3 regions of the Lysinibacillus irui genome follow, and region 3 is predicted to be linked to each of the others. Evidence: a T-box and tRNA genes for the amino acid it is inferred to sense, from the RefSeq annotation. Region 3 holds a T-box; the other regions hold tRNA genes.
The links. A T-box is a leader RNA that pairs with one kind of tRNA and senses whether it is charged. The one in region 3 lies ahead of metG (methionine--tRNA ligase), so its partner is inferred to be a tRNA-Met.

Region 1: it encodes a tRNA-Met, which carries the amino acid that the T-box ahead of metG (methionine--tRNA ligase) is inferred to sense. The anticodon was not compared.
Region 2: it encodes a tRNA-Met, which carries the amino acid that the T-box ahead of metG (methionine--tRNA ligase) is inferred to sense. The anticodon was not compared.

Annotation. Positions count from the first base shown of each region.
Region 1 covers NZ_CP113527.1:3,409,270-3,415,847, forward strand. Annotated here, with positions in the region: gene nadA (quinolinate synthase NadA) at 1-849, shown strand, start outside; gene OU989_RS17170 (VOC family protein) at 1,058-1,474, shown strand; tRNA gene OU989_RS17175 (tRNA-Glu) at 1,537-1,608, opposite strand; tRNA gene OU989_RS17180 (tRNA-Ser) at 1,611-1,701, opposite strand; tRNA gene OU989_RS17185 (tRNA-Asn) at 1,712-1,788, opposite strand; tRNA gene OU989_RS17190 (tRNA-Ile) at 1,793-1,869, opposite strand; tRNA gene OU989_RS17195 (tRNA-Gly) at 1,871-1,944, opposite strand; tRNA gene OU989_RS17200 (tRNA-Phe) at 1,950-2,025, opposite strand; tRNA gene OU989_RS17205 (tRNA-Asp) at 2,084-2,159, opposite strand; tRNA gene OU989_RS17210 (tRNA-Met) at 2,163-2,237, opposite strand; tRNA gene OU989_RS17215 (tRNA-Ser) at 2,291-2,383, opposite strand; tRNA gene OU989_RS17220 (tRNA-Ile) at 2,399-2,475, opposite strand; tRNA gene OU989_RS17225 (tRNA-Met) at 2,483-2,556, opposite strand; tRNA gene OU989_RS17230 (tRNA-Ala) at 2,583-2,658, opposite strand; tRNA gene OU989_RS17235 (tRNA-Pro) at 2,673-2,749, opposite strand; tRNA gene OU989_RS17240 (tRNA-Arg) at 2,760-2,836, opposite strand; tRNA gene OU989_RS17245 (tRNA-Leu) at 2,845-2,933, opposite strand; tRNA gene OU989_RS17250 (tRNA-Gly) at 2,939-3,013, opposite strand; tRNA gene OU989_RS17255 (tRNA-Leu) at 3,050-3,134, opposite strand; tRNA gene OU989_RS17260 (tRNA-Lys) at 3,152-3,227, opposite strand; tRNA gene OU989_RS17265 (tRNA-Thr) at 3,235-3,310, opposite strand; tRNA gene OU989_RS17270 (tRNA-Val) at 3,314-3,389, opposite strand; rRNA gene rrf (5S ribosomal RNA) at 3,400-3,515, opposite strand; rRNA gene OU989_RS17280 (23S ribosomal RNA) at 3,677-6,578, opposite strand, start outside.
Region 2 covers NZ_CP113527.1:3,738,373-3,744,950, reverse strand. Annotated here, with positions in the region: rRNA gene OU989_RS18930 (23S ribosomal RNA) at 1-1,088, shown strand, start outside; rRNA gene rrf (5S ribosomal RNA) at 1,199-1,314, shown strand; tRNA gene OU989_RS18920 (tRNA-Asn) at 1,331-1,407, shown strand; tRNA gene OU989_RS18915 (tRNA-Ser) at 1,413-1,504, shown strand; tRNA gene OU989_RS18910 (tRNA-Glu) at 1,529-1,603, shown strand; tRNA gene OU989_RS18905 (tRNA-Val) at 1,619-1,694, shown strand; tRNA gene OU989_RS18900 (tRNA-Met) at 1,721-1,795, shown strand; tRNA gene OU989_RS18895 (tRNA-Asp) at 1,799-1,874, shown strand; tRNA gene OU989_RS18890 (tRNA-Phe) at 1,892-1,967, shown strand; tRNA gene OU989_RS18885 (tRNA-Thr) at 1,977-2,052, shown strand; tRNA gene OU989_RS18880 (tRNA-Tyr) at 2,060-2,143, shown strand; tRNA gene OU989_RS18875 (tRNA-Trp) at 2,158-2,231, shown strand; tRNA gene OU989_RS18870 (tRNA-His) at 2,244-2,319, shown strand; tRNA gene OU989_RS18865 (tRNA-Gln) at 2,324-2,398, shown strand; tRNA gene OU989_RS18860 (tRNA-Gly) at 2,404-2,478, shown strand; tRNA gene OU989_RS18855 (tRNA-Cys) at 2,486-2,559, shown strand; tRNA gene OU989_RS18850 (tRNA-Leu) at 2,607-2,687, shown strand; gene OU989_RS18845 (hypothetical protein) at 3,091-3,441, shown strand; gene OU989_RS18840 (phosphotransferase family protein) at 3,791-4,582, shown strand; gene OU989_RS18835 (ABC transporter permease) at 4,727-5,758, shown strand; gene OU989_RS18830 (ABC transporter ATP-binding protein) at 5,761-6,447, shown strand; gene OU989_RS18825 (VOC family protein) at 6,572-6,578, shown strand, end outside.
Region 3 covers NZ_CP113527.1:4,100,671-4,107,248, forward strand. Annotated here, with positions in the region: gene OU989_RS20610 (2-isopropylmalate synthase) at 1-1,223, shown strand, start outside; gene metG (methionine--tRNA ligase) at 1,273-2,907, opposite strand; T-box leader at 2,964-3,226, opposite strand; gene OU989_RS20620 (HAD hydrolase-like protein) at 3,328-3,975, opposite strand; gene fosM (FosM family fosfomycin resistance protein) at 3,991-4,416, opposite strand; gene rsgA (ribosome small subunit-dependent GTPase A) at 4,434-5,504, opposite strand; gene OU989_RS20635 (type III polyketide synthase) at 5,912-6,578, shown strand, end outside.

The DNA of each region.
Region 1 (6,578 bases), 690 kb from region 3:
ATGGCAGAAACGGCAGACATGCTGACAATGAAACAGCAACATGTCTATTTACCAGATATGCGTGCAGGCTGTTCGATGGCTGATATGGCGAATATTTATCAAACAGAACAAGCATGGCCAATCCTTCAACAGCTCTTTGGCGATACGATTATTCCTCTAACTTATGTCAATTCAACCGCGGCCATTAAAGCCTTTACGGGACGACATGGTGGTGCCTGTGTTACATCATCGAATGCAAGGGAGCTTGTTCAATGGGCATTTACACAAAAACAGCGTATTTTCTTTTTACCCGATCAACATTTAGGGAGAAATACCGCCTATGATTTAGGTATTCCCCTTGAAAATATGGCCGTTTGGAATCCTCATAAAAATATGCTCGAAACTAAGGAATCACTTGAAAACATCCAGGTTATTCTGTGGAAGGGTCATTGTTCTGTGCATGAGGGGTTTACAGTTCAACATACGGAAGTCATTCGCAAAGAACATCCCACAATGAGAATTATTGTTCATCCAGAATGTAGTCGTGAAGTTGTTGCAGCAGCTGATGATGCCGGCTCGACAAAATACATTATTGATACAATCAATCGAGCACCAAGCGGATCTGCATGGGCCATTGGAACAGAAATGAACCTTGTCAATCGTATCATTAAGCAACATCCAGATAAACATATTATTTCGCTAAATGAAAATTTTTGTCCTTGTCTAACTATGAACCGAATAGACCTTCCACATTTACTATGGAGTCTTGAAAGTATTGAACAGGGGCAACCTCATAATCGTATACAAGTAGATGAACATACTACCGCTGAAGCACTTAGCTCACTTGAAAGAATGCTTGTACGGGGGTAACAAGAAGAATTTTAAAAGCAGACATGTTGTTGTATCAATATTTCTGCTTTTTTTGTAAAGTTAAGGAGTTATGAAAAACGTCGTTCATTTTTTGATATGACTTATACTTTTTCATTAAGGATGTTGGGAATTAAATGAAATCCATTTACTTGTAGAAATTGACATGGATTTATTTTCTATGATAATGTCGATTTGGAGGTGATAATCAATGGCTTTTCAATCGAAAAATATATTTATCAATTTACCAGTAAAAGATCTTAACAAATCAATCAACTTTTTTAAAGACTTAGGTTTTGAATTCAATCAACAATTTAGTGATGAAACAACAGCTTCAATGATTATTAGCGAAAATATCTTTGCATTAATAATGGTAGAAGAACGATTCAAAGGATTTACAAAGAAGGAGATTGCAGATACAGCTACTTCTGCAGAGGCGATATTATGTCTTTCCGCTGAAAACCGAGAACAAGTAGATCAATTAGTAAATAAAGCACTAGCCTCTGGTGGTAAACCTTACAGTAAACCACAAGATCACGGATTTATGTACGGCTGGGGATTCCAAGATGTAGATGGGCATATTTGGGAAGTAGTATATATGGATGAAAGCGCACTAAATAATGAGTAATTATATATCTATCTAAATATAAAAAAAACAGTAGCTGCAAATGCAGTTACTGTTTTTTAGTATGACCCGTACGGGATTCGAACCCGTGTTACCGCCGTGAAAGGGCGGTGTCTTAACCACTTGACCAACGGGCCAATGGCGGAGAAGGAGGGATTTGAACCCTCGCGCCGGTTACCCGACCTACACCCTTAGCAGGGGCGCCTCTTCAGCCTCTTGAGTACTTCCCCAAATAAAAAATGGCTCCGAAGGCAGGACTCGAACCTGCGACAACCTGATTAACAGTCAGGTGCTACTACCAACTGAGCTACTTCGGAATAATGGTGGGCCTAAATGGACTCGAACCATCGACCTCACGCTTATCAGGCGTGCGCTCTAACCAGCTGAGCTATAGGCCCTTGGAGCGGGTGATGGGAATCGAACCCACGACATCAGCTTGGAAGGCTGAGGTTTTACCATTAAACTACACCCGCATAAATGGTGGGTCAGGACGGAATCGAACCGCCGACACTTAGAGCTTCAATCTAATGCTCTACCAACTGAGCTACTGACCCATTTCGTCCATGCTAAGCTTGCTCACTCTTTTGCTTCTCATGTTTTTCATTATAATAATGGCGGTCCCGACCGGGATCGAACCGGCGATCTCCTGCGTGACAGGCAGGCATGTTAACCGCTACACCACGGGACCTTTTGGTTGCGGGGGCCGGATTTGAACCAACGACCTTCGGGTTATGAGCCCGACGAGCTACCACTGCTCCACCCCGCGATAATGATATTCTGTTTCGAGTTTTTAAAGCACCATTTATAAAAATTTAAAACTGGAGGAGGTAGAGGGATTCGAACCCCCGCGCGGTGTTACCCGCCTGTCGGTTTTCAAGACCGATCCCTTCAGCCAGACTTGGGTATACCTCCGTTACACTATATAAATGGTGGACCTTGCAGGACTCGAACCTGCGACCGGACGGTTATGAGCCGTCTGCTCTAACCAACTGAGCTAAAGGTCCTTTAAGATGGCGGCAGAGGGGATCGAACCCCCGACCTTACGGGTATGAACCGTACGCTCTAGCCAGCTGAGCTACGCCGCCAGGATCTTTATACTGGTTATTTACTATGGTGGAGCCTAGCGGGATCGAACCGCTGACCTCCTGCGTGCAAGGCAGGCGCTCTCCCAGCTGAGCTAAGGCCCCATAATTTTAGGAAATGGTCGGGAAGACAGGATTCGAACCTGCGACCCCTTGGTCCCAAACCAAGTGCTCTACCAAGCTGAGCTACTTCCCGTTCGTTCTTTTGGCGCGCCCGACAGGAGTCGAACCCATAACCTTCTGATCCGTAGTCAGACGCTCTATCCAATTGAGCTACGGGCGCATAATAAATGGTGCCGAGGACCGGAATCGAACCGGTACGGTAGTCACCTACCGCAGGATTTTAAGTCCTGTGCGTCTGCCAGTTCCGCCACCCCGGCACATTTGGAGCGGAAGACGAGGTTCGAACTCGCGACCCCCACCTTGGCAAGGTGGTGTTCTACCACTGAACTACTTCCGCATGTGCATAAGTTTTTTTATCTGGCAATGAAAATAATGGTGCGGGTGAAGGGAGTCGAACCCCCACGCCTTGCGGCGCTAGATCCTAAGTCTAGTGCGTCTGCCAATTCCGCCACACCCGCTTATTATTATTTCAAAATGGTGAGCCATGAAGGACTCGAACCTTCGACCCTCTGATTAAAAGTCAGATGCTCTACCAACTGAGCTAATGGCTCGAAAAAATGGTGCCGGCTATAGGAATCGAACCCACGACCTACTGATTACAAGTCAGTTGCTCTACCTGCTGAGCTAAACCGGCATATGGTGGAGGATGACGGGCTCGAACCGCCGACCCCCTGCTTGTAAGGCAGGTGCTCTCCCAGCTGAGCTAATCCTCCTGGGTATTATGCCTAGCGACGTCCTACTCTCACAGGGGGAAGCCCCCAACTACCATCGGCGCTAAAGAGCTTAACTTCCGTGTTCGGTATGGGAACGGGTGTGACCTCTTTGCCATCATCACTAGACTTGCACGTAGATGTGCTGTCTTCTGCATTACAATAAGGATATAGCATTCTTAGCAGAAGTTCCTATATGTTAAGCTTCAAAATACAGTATGTATAAAAGCTCTTATGAAAGAGTTGTTCTTTCAAAACTGGATAAACGTACATTGACTGCTTCAAACAATTTGGTTAAGTCCTCGATCGATTAGTATTCGTCAGCTCCATGTGTCACCACACTTCCACCTCGAACCTATCTACCTCATCGTCTTTGAGGGATCTTACTTACTTGCGTAATGGGAAATCTCATCTTGAGGGGGGCTTCATGCTTAGATGCTTTCAGCACTTATCCCGTCCACACATAGCTACCCAGCGATGCCTTTGGCAAGACAACTGGTACACCAGCGGTGTGTCCATCCCGGTCCTCTCGTACTAAGGACAGCTCCTCTCAAATTTCCTACGCCCACGACGGATAGGGACCGAACTGTCTCACGACGTTCTGAACCCAGCTCGCGTACCGCTTTAATGGGCGAACAGCCCAACCCTTGGGACCGACTACAGCCCCAGGATGCGATGAGCCGACATCGAGGTGCCAAACCTCCCCGTCGATGTGGACTCTTGGGGGAGATAAGCCTGTTATCCCCGGGGTAGCTTTTATCCGTTGAGCGATGGCCCTTCCATGCGGAACCACCGGATCACTAAGCCCGTCTTTCGACCCTGCTCGACTTGTAGGTCTCGCAGTCAAGCTCCCTTGTGCCTTTACACTCTACGAATGATTTCCAACCATTCTGAGGGAACCTTTGGGCGCCTCCGTTACCTTTTAGGAGGCGACCGCCCCAGTCAAACTGTCCGCCTGACACTGTCTCCTGCCCCGCTAAGGGGCATGGGTTAGAATTTCAATACAACCAGGGTAGTATCCCACCGACGCCTCCTTCGAAGCTGGCGCTCCGAGATCTCTGGCTCCTACCTATCCTGTACAAGTTGTACCAAAATTCAATATCAGGCTACAGTAAAGCTCCACGGGGTCTTTCCGTCCTGTCGCGGGTAACCTGCATCTTCACAGGTACTATAATTTCACCGAGTCTCTCGTTGAGACAGTGCCCAGATCGTTACGCCTTTCGTGCGGGTCGGAACTTACCCGACAAGGAATTTCGCTACCTTAGGACCGTTATAGTTACGGCCGCCGTTTACTGGGGCTTCAATTCGCAGCTTCGCTTGCGCTAACCACTCCTCTTAACCTTCCAGCACCGGGCAGGCGTCAGCCCCTATACGTCACCTTACGGTTTTGCAGAGACCTGTGTTTTTGCTAAACAGTCGCCTGGGCCTATTCACTGCGGCTCTCATGCGCTTGCACGCTCAAGAGCACCCCTTCTCCCGAAGTTACGGGGTCATTTTGCCGAGTTCCTTAACGAGAGTTCTCTCGCACACCTTAGGATTCTCTCCTCGACTACCTGTGTCGGTTTGCGGTACGGGCACCTCTCACCTCGATAGAGGCTTTTCTTGGCAGTGTGAAATCAGGAACTTCGTCCATACGGACTCGCCATCACAGCTCAACGTTACAGTGTGCGGATTTGCCTACACACACGCCTTACTGCTTGGACGCGCATAACCAACAGCGCGCTTACCCTATCCTACTGCGTCCCCCCATTTCTCAAACGGTGAGGAGGTGGTACAGGAATATCAACCTGTTGTCCATCGCCTACGCCTGTCGGCCTCGGCTTAGGTCCCGACTAACCCTGAGCGGACGAGCCTTCCTCAGGAAACCTTAGTCATACGGTGGACGGGATTCTCACCCGTCTTTCGCTACTCATACCGGCATTCTCACTTCTAAGCGCTCCACCAGTCCTTCCGGTCTGACTTCAACGCACTTAGAACGCTCTCCTACCACTGACATCGTAGATGTCAATCCACAGCTTCGGTGAATCGTTTAGCCCCGATACATTTTCGGCGCAGCGTCACTCGACCAGTGAGCTATTACGCACTCTTTAAATGATGGCTGCTTCTAAGCCAACATCCTGGTTGTCTGTGCAACGCCACATCCTTTTCCACTTAACGATTACTTTGGGACCTTAGCTGGTGGTCTGGGCTGTTTCCCTTTTGACTACGGATCTTATCACTCGCAGTCTGACTCCCGTGTATAAATATCTGGCATTCGGAGTTTGTCTGAATTCGGTAAACCGGGATGGCCCCCTAGTCCAAACAGTGCTCTACCTCCAGTATTCTCATCACGAGGCTAGCCCTAAAGCTATTTCGGAGAGAACCAGCTATCTCCAAGTTCGATTGGAATTTCTCCGCTACCCACACCTCATCCCCGCACTTTTCAACGTGCGTGGGTTCGGGCCTCCAGTAAGTGTTACCTTACCTTCACCCTGGACATGGGTAGATCACCTGGTTTCGGGTCTACGACCACGTACTATTTCGCCCTATTCAGACTCGCTTTCGCTGCGGCTCCGCCTTCTAAAGCTTAACCTTGCACGTAATCGTAACTCGCCGGTTCATTCTACAAAAGGCACGCTATCACCCATTAACGGGCTCTAACTACTTGTAGGCACACGGTTTCAGGATCTCTTTCACTCCCCTCCCGGGGTGCTTTTCACCTTTCCCTCACGGTACTGGTTCACTATCGGTCACTAGGTAGTATTTAGCCTTGGGAGATGGTCCTCCCGGATTCCGACGGAATTTCACGTGTTCCGCCGTACTCAGGATCCACTCAGGAGAGAACGAACTTTCGACTACAGGGCTTTTACCTGCTCTGGCGGACCTTTCCAAGTCGCTTCATCTAACTCGCTCTTTTGTAACTCCGTATAGAGTGTCCTACAACCCCAAGAGGCAAGCCTCTTGGTTTGGGCTCTTCCCGTTTCGCTCGCCGCTACTCAGGGAATCGATTTTTCTTTCTCTTCCTCCAGGTACTTAGATGTTTCAGTTCCCTGGGTCTGCCTTCAAGACGCTATGTATTCACGTCAAGATACTACGCGATTAAACGTAGTGGGTTCCCCCATTCGGAAATCTCCGGATCAAAGCTCACTTACAGCTCCCCGAAGCATATCGGTGTTAGTGCCGTCCTTCTTCGGCTCCTAGTGCCAAGGCATT
Region 2 (6,578 bases), 360 kb from region 3:
GTGACGTATAGGGGCTGACGCCTGCCCGGTGCTGGAAGGTTAAGAGGAGTGGTTAGCGCAAGCGAAGCTGCGAATTGAAGCCCCAGTAAACGGCGGCCGTAACTATAACGGTCCTAAGGTAGCGAAATTCCTTGTCGGGTAAGTTCCGACCCGCACGAAAGGCGTAACGATCTGGGCACTGTCTCAACGAGAGACTCGGTGAAATTATAGTACCTGTGAAGATGCAGGTTACCCGCGACAGGACGGAAAGACCCCGTGGAGCTTTACTGTAGCCTGATATTGAATTTTGGTACAACTTGTACAGGATAGGTAGGAGCCAGAGATCTCGGAGCGCCAGCTTCGAAGGAGGCGTCGGTGGGATACTACCCTGGTTGTATTGAAATTCTAACCCATGCCCCTTAGCGGGGCAGGAGACAGTGTCAGGCGGACAGTTTGACTGGGGCGGTCGCCTCCTAAAAGGTAACGGAGGCGCCCAAAGGTTCCCTCAGAATGGTTGGAAATCATTCGTAGAGTGTAAAGGCACAAGGGAGCTTGACTGCGAGACCTACAAGTCGAGCAGGGTCGAAAGACGGGCTTAGTGATCCGGTGGTTCCGCATGGAAGGGCCATCGCTCAACGGATAAAAGCTACCCCGGGGATAACAGGCTTATCTCCCCCAAGAGTCCACATCGACGGGGAGGTTTGGCACCTCGATGTCGGCTCATCGCATCCTGGGGCTGTAGTCGGTCCCAAGGGTTGGGCTGTTCGCCCATTAAAGCGGTACGCGAGCTGGGTTCAGAACGTCGTGAGACAGTTCGGTCCCTATCCGTCGTGGGCGTAGGAAATTTGAGAGGAGCTGTCCTTAGTACGAGAGGACCGGGATGGACACACCGCTGGTGTACCAGTTGTCTTGCCAAAGGCATCGCTGGGTAGCTATGTGTGGACGGGATAAGTGCTGAAAGCATCTAAGCATGAAGCCCCCCTCAAGATGAGATTTCCCATTACGCAAGTAAGTAAGATCCCTCAAAGACGATGAGGTAGATAGGTTCGAGGTGGAAGTGTGGTGACACATGGAGCTGACGAATACTAATCGATCGAGGACTTAACCAAATTGTTTGAAGCAGTCAATGCACGTTTATCCAGTTTTGAAAGAATAAAATATTATAATATACTTGTAATTTTGATAAAATATGTTATAATAGGTATTGTCTTTCAAATAGTCTAGTGATGATGGCAAAGAGGTCACACCCGTTCCCATACCGAACACGGAAGTTAAGCTCTTTAGCGCCGATGGTAGTTGGGGGCTTCCCCCTGTGAGAGTAGGACATCGCTAGGCTATATACTAAAATTATTCCGAAGTAGCTCAGTTGGTAGTAGCACCTGACTGTTAATCAGGTTGTCGCAGGTTCGAGTCCTGCCTTCGGAGCCATTCTTGGAGAGTTGTCCGAGTGGCCGAAGGAGCACGATTGGAAATCGTGTAGGCGGTTAACACTGTCTCAAGGGTTCAAATCCCTTACTCTCCGCCAGCACTTTGATTTATTCCAAACGAAGGCCCCTTGGTCAAGTGGTTAAGACACCGCCCTTTCACGGCGGTAACACGGGTTCGAATCCCGTAGGGGTCACCATTTAAATACCCAGATGGAGGATTAGCTCAGCTGGGAGAGCATCTGCCTTACAAGCAGAGGGTCGGCGGTTCGAGCCCGTCATCCTCCACCATATTTTTCATAACAACATAGTATTATCGCGGGGTGGAGCAGTGGTAGCTCGTCGGGCTCATAACCCGAAGGTCGTTGGTTCAAATCCGGCCCCCGCAACCAAATGGTCCCGTGGTGTAGCGGTTAACATGCCTGCCTGTCACGCAGGAGATCGCCGGTTCGATCCCGGTCGGGACCGCCATTTATTTTTTTAAATATGGGTCAGTAGCTCAGTTGGTAGAGCATTAGATTGAAGCTCTAAGTGTCGGCGGTTCGATTCCGTCCTGACCCACCATATTTTTTTGCCGGTTTAGCTCAGCAGGTAGAGCAACTGACTTGTAATCAGTAGGTCGTGGGTTCGATTCCTATAGCCGGCACCATTTTTCCGGAGGGGTAGCGAAGTGGCTAAACGCGGCGGACTGTAAATCCGCTCCTTAGGGTTCGGCGGTTCGAATCCGTCCCCCTCCACCAGTTTTTTTTACTATAGGGGCATAGTTCAACGGTAGAATAGAGGTCTCCAAAACCTTTGGTGTGGGTTCGATTCCTACTGCCCCTGCCAATTAATTTTATGGCGATTGTGGCGAAGTGGTTAACGCACCGGATTGTGGTTCCGGCATTCGTGGGTTCGATTCCCATCAGTCGCCCCATTGTTGGGGTATAGCCAAGCGGTAAGGCAACGGATTTTGATTCCGTCATGCCTAGGTTCGAATCCTAGTACCCCAGCCATTTTTGCGGAAGTAGTTCAGTGGTAGAACACCACCTTGCCAAGGTGGGGGTCGCGAGTTCGAACCTCGTCTTCCGCTCCAATATGATGGCGGCATAGCCAAGTGGTAAGGCACGGGTCTGCAACACCCTTATCACCGGTTCAAATCCGGTTGCCGCCTCCATATTTTATCTGATAATCGGTTTATCCGATTTTTTTTATCTCCATTATGCCGGTGTGGCGGAATTGGCAGACGCGCACGACTCAAAATCGTGTTCCTTTGGAGTGTCGGTTCGACCCCGACCACCGGTATCATTACGTTATATATACGTTACATTTAGTAAGTTTAGAAAGCTCACAAACCTTGTACTATCAAGGTTTGTGAGCTTTTTGTATTTCCTAGGAATACGATCGAAAACGAGTAGAATTGATTATGTTTACACAAGCTCATTATCTAAAAAAAGGTTTTATGAGAGGTTCCAACAATTCTTCTAATCTTAGTCTAGATTTTAAACCTAGTAAAAGCAAGAGAGCTATTTAAGGGACAGTATGAATTTACTTAACACAGCTATAATCATGTCTCTAATGTTCTATACATGATATAATAAAATGGAAATATAATGAATATATGAATGAATATTACATAAAATAGAAGTTGGAGAAAATTTATGATTAGTATTAAAAGGATTATAATTTTTTTGAAAGGATGATTATAATGAAAACGATTTATATTTATCCAAAATTAGCAATGGGGTTTAGAGGATTTGCAACTGGTTTAGATCGAGAAGGATTCTTTTTGAAAAAAAGGTCATCGAGACTGAAAAAAACCATAGAAGATTCACTAAAAGAAAATAATTTGAGTACTTTTAATGTAGAAGTAACTCATGGGTATGAATCTCCAGAGGAATTATTAGAAAATGATGGCGTATTAGTTTTGATTTCTCCATATTTAAAAAGTTTACTTAGTCACATTGATTTTTCGAAAAGTGGTTACTATCTTTTGTCAGAGGAGGAATATAATTCGCAAAATATTGATAACCTCATAAAGTATATAAAAACGCTATGAAACTATAAATGCATAAGGTTAAAAGAAAATAATTGAAATGCTAAAAAACATTTTGAGATAGCGACTTCCACCAAGAGCTTATGAGGAAGCAGCAATGCTTATATAAAAGGAAAGTTTACATATTACTTTTAAGAAGCCTTATACTCGCTACACTTTAACCTTCTATTCAAAAGGATTCTCTTATTTTTATATGATATTTAACTATCCCAATAATTATTCTTTCAATTACAACTCTAACATTGTGGACCATACAAAAATGTTGTTGCATAGAAAGGAAAAGATAACAAAGAATTGAATTTATAGATGGTAAAGTAGAAGTTAATACATCAAAGCTGAGGTGTTGAAAATTTTGAAACCCATACAACTAAACGAAATACCTAAAGAGATCGTCGAGTATGTCGGAGCAGTTATTAATATTCATTTTCCTAGACAGGGACATACATCGGATGTAGGAATTCTTAATTCTAAAAGAGGGACATTCGTTTTAAAAAGAGCAAAAGGAATGCCATTCTGTGCTTGGTTATCGAAAGAAGCATGGGTACTTAAAAATCTAGCAGCATCTGCTTTACTTACTCCGAGGCTATATTATTTTATCGAACAACCATTACAAAATCAGTCATGGGCTTTAATGGCATATTTAGAAGGCGACACCGTTAGAAGCGCTCTAGAAAAAGAGGGTAATACAGAAAATAGACATGAAATACTATTTAACTTTGGAAAGTTGCTATCTGCCATTCATTCAACTCCATGTCCAGAGGAGTTAATAAAGGACACAGCATGGATAGACGATATGCTAGAACAAGCTGAGTTTAATATGAAAAATTATAAAGTAGATGGCACAGCTGAATTGTTAAGTAGGTTGAAGAGACACAAACCAAAGATAACTCAGCAAACCTTTATTCATGGTGATTTCACAATTGATAATGTACTTGTACATAATCGGAGGATTTCGGGAATAATTGATTGGAGCGCTGGAGCATGGGGTGACCCACGATATGATGTTGCTTTAGCAGTTCGTCCTAAGCCATGGGCATTTGAAACAGAAATAGATAAACAAATTTTTTATGAAGGGTATGGCGTAAAGTTAATAGACGAAAGTGAATACAACTATTTTAAAAATGGATTATATGAATTTTTTTAAAAAATTAATAAACCTTCAACCACTCTAAAGGATAAAAATATCTTTGAGTGGTTTTTTGTTTTCTATGTCTTTTTTATATTAGTTCATTCTCCGTTCATTTAACAATTTTAAGATATGGGTATCAACGAAATGGAGGGGTTAAGGATGAATCTTGCCTGGAAGGAAATAAAGAAGAATAAAGTACGGTTTTTAATTTTGGGCTCCATTATTTTTCTAGTAAGCTTTTTAACATTTATTATTTCAGGTTTGGCAAATGGCCTGTCACAAGATAATGCAGCATTAATTAAAGATTTACCAAAGGGACATTTTTACATGGCTGAGGATGCAGAGGGTACGTTTAATCTTTCGAGAATCGATAGCAATCTTCAGCAGGAGGTAATGGGTAAAGAGAAAGAGGCAGTGGCTTTTTCGATTCAAATGGGCTTTTTAAATGATAAGGACGATAAACAGCAGAGTGTTGCTTTTGTTTCATCTACGGAATCCACACTGTTTAAAAATGTACATCAAGGTGAGGTTATTTTAGATAGCTCGTTGCAGGAAAAAGGGATTCAGATTGGTGACGTATTGACGAATAATCAATACAGTGGAGAATTTATTGTCAAAGGGTTTGTAGAGCAAAAGAAATTTAGTCATTCGCCTGTCGCTTATATTAGTAAAGAGGCCTACCAGGAAATGTACCGAGTAAAAGATATGCAGCTAATTTTTGTACCAAACAGCGGAGCAGAGGACATTAATGAGCTTCAGGCATATAGCAATAAAGAATTTCTCAATACTATTCCTAGCTATAATGCGGAACAGTTGTCCTTAAACATGATCATTTGGTTTTTAGTTGTGATTAGCGGCATGCTATTCGCTATTTTCTTCTATATGATGAATGTACAAAAAATTGGTTTGTACGGCATTTTAAAAGCAATTGGTTTAAAAACAAGTAGGTTGTTCAAAATGATTTGGACTCAAATGGTTATTATTACAGCTCTATCACTTGTGGTATCAGTCAGTCTTAGCCAGGTTTTCAATGTAGTTGCTCCCAAAGGAATGCCCTTCACCTTAACATTTGGTACAACAACACAATTATCCATGGTGTTCCTCATCATTGGTTTTATCGGAGCGACATTGTCAGGGCTACAAATTAAAAAAATTGAACCGTTACAAGCTATACAACAAGGGGAGGCTTAATCATGACGTTATTTACAATCGATGCAGTAAGAAAAACGTTTAAAAATGGCGAAGTCGAAGAAGAAATTTTGAAAGGCATTAATCTTTCATTAAAAGAGGGAGAAATTACGGCATTGGTTGGTGCCTCTGGTTCAGGGAAAAGTACATTGTTAACGATAGCAGCTGGATTGCAGAAAGCAACTGAAGGGCAAGTACTCTTTGAGGAACAAAATCTTACAAAGATGAGCACTGAACAGATACGAAAGTTGCGTGCTAGTAAATTTGGCTTTGTCTTTCAATTCGCGCATCTCGTACCCTTTCTTACAGTGGAGGAGCAGCTGCTATTAATGCTAGATGTAGCTGAATCTCCATTAAAGAGTCATGAACAGCAGTATGAAGTGAATCGCTTATTACAATTGGTGGGAATGGCTCATCGTAAAAAAGCTTATCCTTCTTCATTATCAGGTGGGGAAAAACAGCGTGTTGCAATTGCACGTGCGATCATCCATCAACCTAAAGTATTATTTGCTGATGAGCCAACAGCTAGCTTAGATTCCCAGCGTTCTCAAGAAATTATGTTTTTACTCAGAGAATTAACCAAAACATTAAAGATTACAACGTTGATGGTGACGCATGATGAAGAAATGTTAGCTTATACAGACCGTATTGTTAAAATGAATGATGGAATTGTATTACAAACCATACAGTAAGTTTTTAGGCTAACACTAATTGATAAAACTAAATATTAATGTCATTTTTTAATTAAATAAAGAGGAAATCTTATCTAGTTTATTGAACTAAACATTATGCTTCAATATGTAGAGGAGGATATATATGGGAA
Region 3 (6,578 bases):
CAAAGGATCAAATTCTTCAAATTGGCGTTGATGCTGTGAAATACGCAAAAACACTATTACCACAAGTTCAATATTCAACAGAAGATGCATCTCGTTCAGATTTTGAATATCTATGGAAAACGATCGAAGCTGTTATGAGAGCTGGCGCAACTATGATTAACGTTCCTGATACAGTAGGCTTTGCAGAACCAGAGGAATTTGGAGAAATGATTTTTAAATTAAATGACCGTATGAAAAATTTAGATGATAGCGTTCTTTTAAGTGTTCATTGCCACAATGACCTTGGAATGGCAACGGCTAATACGCTTGCTGCCATTAAAAATGGTGCAGATAAAGTAGAGTGTACAATTAATGGTATTGGCGAACGTGCAGGTAATGCTGCATTAGAAGAAGTTGTCATGGCCCTAAAAACTCGTAGCTCTATTTATAATGCTGAAACACGCATCAATACAAAAGAGATTATCAATACCTCTCGTCTTGTTTCTAGCTTTATGGGCTTAGATGTTCAGGTCAATAAAGCCATTACAGGAGATAATGCATTTGCTCATTCTTCTGGTATCCATCAAGATGGGTTGCTAAAATCTCGTGATGCTTATGAAATTGTCCATCCCGAAGACGTAGGTCTTGATGATATGGAGCTAGTACTAACAGCTCGTTCTGGTCGTCATGCCGTAAAAAATGCTCTTGAAAAATTAGGGTTTTCTAATCTTTCAACAGATGAATTTGAAGGGATTTTTGAAGGCTTCTTAAAGCTAGCCGATGCAAAAAAAGAAGTATACGATCACGATTTATACGTTATTGTTGAAAGCTATTATGAAAAGCATGATGCCAACAATAAGAACGCTACACACTACAGTGACCAATTCTTTGATTTCGAAGATCTACAAGTCGTCAGCAATGCAAGCTTCCCTTCTGCAAGTGTTAAGATCTGTAAAGGTGGCGAGGTGTTTAAAGCAAGTGCAGTGGGCTCTGGCCCAATTGATGCTTTATATTCAGCCATTGCAGAAATTACAAACATTGATGTAAAGCTTGTGGAGTACAATATCAATAGTGTCTCACGAGGCAAAGAAGCTTTAGGTAAAGTAAAAATTACGATTGAGCATGCAGGTGAAAAGTATATTGCTAAAGCAGCAGATACAGATATATTAAAGGCAAGCGCCCTTGCCTATATTAATGCCATCAATAGCATTGTCGTGGCAAAATTAACACCTGTGATGAATTAAATAATAGAAGAGAGCAGTATGGCTTTAAGAGTCATACTGCTTTTTGATGCTAGAGACTGTCCCTCACTAATTTTTGATACTCCTCATCAATTCGCTCTACATCTAGACGTTCAAACAATGGCGTCACATCTTGAATGATTGCAGGCAGTTCCACTTGTTCATGCCACATCATATCATTGATGCCTAACATGTTTCTTATTTTCTCAGCTGAAAACGGTAGAAACGGATGTAGTAGCTGGCCTAGATTAGCAATAATATAGACGCAGGTTGCTAATGTATGATTGCCAGCCTTCACATTTTCTTTTACCTGTAGCCATGGCTGTTGTTCGTCAAAATAGCGATTAGCCCCTCGAATATACTCAAAAATAGTCTCTAACGCCTGTTTGAAATGACCAGCCTCTATATGAGTACCAGCTTCATTAAATAGCTGAATCGTTTGTTTACGAATGTCGCTATCCACTTCCGCTTGTGGCACCTGACAAGAGAATGATTTCTCAATAAACTTCAATGTACGGTTCACAAAATTACCATAGGCTCCTAGTAGTTCACCGTTATGGCTATAAATAAATTCGCGCCATGAAAAATCAGTATCACGGTTTTCTGGCGCATTTATTGTTAAAAAGTAACGAATAGAATCTACATCATAGCGACTTAGAATATAAGGTACCCACACAGCCCAATTTTGACTAGTAGATAATTTGCGTTTTTCTAATGTTAAATATTCATTCGATACGATATGTGTTGGTAAAGCCTTAGCTCCGATTCCCATTAAAATTGCAGGCCAAATAACCGTATGGAAAGGAATATTATCTTTACCATGGACATAATACGAAATGGTTTCTTCATTCCATAAGTCTTCTATTGCTATTTGATGCTCTTTTGCCCATTCTAGACTGGCTGTTAAATACCCTGCAACTGCTTCAATCCAAACATATATCTTTTTCCCCTCAAAGCCAGGCACTGGAACATCTATACCATTTGGTAAATCCCTTGTTACCGCTCGGTCAGGGACTCCCTCTGCCAAATAGCGCTCCGTCAATCCTATAGCATTATCCCGCCAACGCTTTTCTGCCTTTGCTTCCGCTAAATAAGACTCGAGCCTTCCTTGAAATTGACTAAAGGTAAAATAAAAATGTTCTGTCTCTCTAATCACTGGCTCATTCCCACAAATTTTGCAGCGCTTATCAATTAAATCTAGCGGATCTAAAATTTCTGAGCAGTTATCACACTGGTCACCTCTTGCCTTCGCACCACAATTCGGGCATATCCCTTCGACAAAACGATCCGGTAAAAATTGCTTATCTGTCTCACAGTAAGCCTGTTCACTTTTTTTCTTGTATAAGAAATTGTTAGCAAGCAGCTGTAAAAATAAAGCCTTAACCGATTCATGATGATGCTCTGCGTCCGTTCTTGTGTATAAATCATAAGTAAATCCTAAGTCATTGAAACATCTTGTAAATTCATCATGATAATGATTGGCAATAGCCTCTGTTGTAGTATTTTCTTGTGCTGCACGAATTGAAATAGGCGTGCCATTACAATCACTGCCCGATACATATAACACCTGCTCGCCTTTTTGTCGGTAATATCTAGCCAAAATATCACCTGGTAATAATGCGGCAACATGACCTAAATGCAAAGAGCCATTTGCATACGGCCAAGCTCCTCCAATAACAATTGTCATTCTAAATTGCTCCCCTCACATAAAAAATGGTAAAAAAAATCGCCCTAATCAAATCTGATTAGGACGAGTATACCCGTGTTACCACCTATATTTACAAATAGCTCACACTATTTGCCTCTATCAGTACGTCTCATTCAATAAATAAAAGATACTGCCGCTGTTGTAACGAGTGCCCATCTCGTCGTAATCTACTTGCTAAAAAGCTTTCGGTACGAAGCTCAAAGGTCATTTTCAAAAGGGGTCATTTACCTCATTTCCACCAACAGAGGCTCTCTACAAAATGCTAGTCCAATTTACTTTTCCTTTTCAATGCTTTTCTTATAGGATTGGCACTATTTTACTCTTTCTTGTGCGAGATTGCAATGATTGTCGTTATAGCAGCCCTTCACCAAAAGTTGAGGGAGGAATGTTTGTAGGTAATTAATCTAGCGTTATGTTTAATAATGCTGTTAAATCCTCTATGACAATATCGGCCTTCGCTAATTCGTTATCTTGCGCAAAGTCAAAACGAACGCCTATCGACAGTAGCTGATTGTCATGTGCAGCCTGAATATCAGAAGATCGATCTCCTACTACTGCTCCGTCCTGTACTCCATTTTCAATTATTACCTTTTTGACCAATTCGGATTTATGACCACTTGCAATAGATTGAATGCTATAGATTCCCTTTATAAAGCGTCCTAATTGATATGTTTCAACAATTGCCTGTAAATAGTCAACCTGCCCATTACTCGCTATGTATAACGGATAATTCTCTGACAATACTGCAAGGGCTTGTTCAGCATGTGGATACAATGCCCCTTTACGATTACGTATTTGCTCAATCAACTTTACATGAAATAAGACATTACTCTCTTCACGTATTTCTACCGAATGCATAGGACATAATGTTTCCCAGACAACAGGTAATGGTACACCCATAATTTCTCGATACTTTTCTATTGGCGTTTCTCCCTGCCATAAGCCCTTTGAACGTAGTACATCAAATGTTGCATCAAGTGCAGGCTCTAAAATGAGATTGGTTTGAAATAATGTACCGTCCATATCAAAAATAAACGCTTTATTCATTGAATCACTCCTTGATTAATGATCAAAAAACTCCATATGCAGCTTTTCCTTCTTATAATAACTCAAACGGTCTTGCAAAGTTCCCGTATGAAATTCAAATTTATGGCCATCAAGGTCCGTAAAGTAAATCGATTTTTTATCCTTTTCGTCTCTTTCTCTACCTGCTAAAATATTAACCTTTAATTGCACTAATCTATCATACATTTGATCAAAGTCATCCTCAGAGATTGTAAAGGCAATATGTGTGTAGGAATGCTGGATATCATTGCGGGGTATATCCTTTTCTACATTAAGGGCAAGCCACAGCCCATTTACATCAAAATAGGCTGTAGTCTTCCCCTTTACTAATAGCTTAGCATCGAAAACATTTTCATAAAAAGCGATGGATTCCTCTAAATTAGAAACCGAAAATAGTAAATGATTGATATGTTGAACTGTCATAGAAGTGCTCCTAATGATTATTTATTTCTTTTTTTCAATCCCTTTGTAATTTGCTTCCACTTACGCTGTTCCTCAAGCTTTGCCTGGGCATTTGTTTTACGTTCGATATAAGCCAATTCTCGTTGTAGCTTAAAGTAGCTCTGCAGACGATATTGGTCCAAATCACCATCTATAATAGCTTGCTGTACTGCACAATAAGGCTCTGTTTGATGGGTGCAATCACGATAGCGGCAAGCTGTTGCTAGTTCTTCAATATCTTGAAAGCTCGACGCCAAGCTATCACCTTGATCCCATAATTGAAGTTCTCGCATTCCTGGCGTATCAATCAAACAGCCTCCAGTAGGTAACATTACTAACTCTCGATGTGTCGTTGTATGACGTCCTTTAGCATCATCCTCACGAATACCCGCTACCTTCATCAGCATTTCTCCACATAATGCATTCGTTAATGTTGATTTACCTGCCCCTGAAGAGCCCAGTAACGCCCCCGTCACTCCTTCTTGAAATAATGCCTGAATCTCCATTAATCCTTCACCAGATAAAGCACTCGTTACAAAAATATCTACGCCAAATGCCACGGTCTCCACTTCTTGAACTAGGCTTGCAACATCCTCACATAAATCCGCTTTTGTCAGTACAATAACAGGCTTTGCACCTGAATCCCATGCGGCCACTAAATAGCGTTCCATACGTCGAATATTAAAATCCGCATTCAAGCTCATAACAAGTAATACAATATCGACATTCGATGCGACAATCTGCTCTTGAATTTCTTGACCTGCCACTTTACGTGAAAAGACAGACTTGCGCTGGAATAATTGATGAATGATCGCTCGTTCCTCACCTGGCATTTTCTCTACTAGTAACCAATCACCAACCGCAGGATAGTCCTCACGAGCTAAAGACGTATAGGCATAATGACCAGCAATTGTCGCTAGCCATTCTCCCTCTTCGGCCAACACACGATAAGAATGTTTATGTTCTAAGATAACCCTTGCAGGCACACAGTTTTTCAGTTTTGGCTGTTTTTTCATTTCTATCATTTGCTCTTCAAAATAAGTTGTAAAACCTAATGTTGTTAATTTCAATTTAATTTCCTCCTAAACGTACATATCATGATGCCTTTTAGCGTAATTGCAATTGACACTTACACCATAGGCTATATCGCGGTTCAGCAATTTGGGACCACGATAAAAAAACCTTGTATCTGCAATTCGGCAGTTACAAGGTTTCACAGGCACGTTTAAAAGGTACACAAATACTCCGAGCTATAGCACGGTGTCATGTTGTATAGTTTAGGCGTGTGAAATTGAACAAACCGAATTGCAGTTCACTAAAAACAGATCTATTCATCATGTCACATCACCTACTTTCCATTTTGTTGTTATTAATATAGCTAAATTTTCAGAAATTGTCAATTCCAATTTTATAAGCATTTATTCCAATCCTCAACGCATAGAATGAACAAGACCACTAACTGCGAGGAGATGTTGGATTGCCTAAAATCATTTCTATTAGCACACATCAACCGCCCTACACATTACAGCAAGCAAATGCAGAGGAACTAACGAAAGAGCTTTTCTATGCAAAAATCCCAAAACTAGAGCGATATTTAAAGGTTTTTGAAAATGGTGGTATCGACACACGACATTTTTGTGTACCACCAGAATGGCATCGTACGAATCACTCTTTTGAGGAACGTAACGAATTATATATTGAATTAGCTACACAATATAGCGTGAACGTCATCCAAGCGTGTTTAGAAAATAACGCCTTTTTATTTTCCCCAATTTCTCCCGAAGAAATTGATGCCATTATTTTTGTTAGTAGTACGGGCATTTCAACACCTAGCATTGATGCGCGTGTTATGAACAAGCTTACCTTTTCAGATCGACTTAAACGTATTCCACTTTGGGGGCTTGGCTGCGCAGGTGGAGCAGCTGGAATTAGTAGAGCTTATGATTTTTGTAAAGCACATCCCCATTCGAAGGTGCTTGTTGTTTGTGTTGAGTTATGTAGCCTCACTTTTCAGCCAAATGATTATTCTAAAAGTAATTTAATCGGTGCATCACTTTTTGCAGATGGTGCCGCTTGTATTCTCATTTGCGGAGATGAAATAGCAATAGACACAAAAGTTCCGTCCCCTACTATTCTAGCTACAG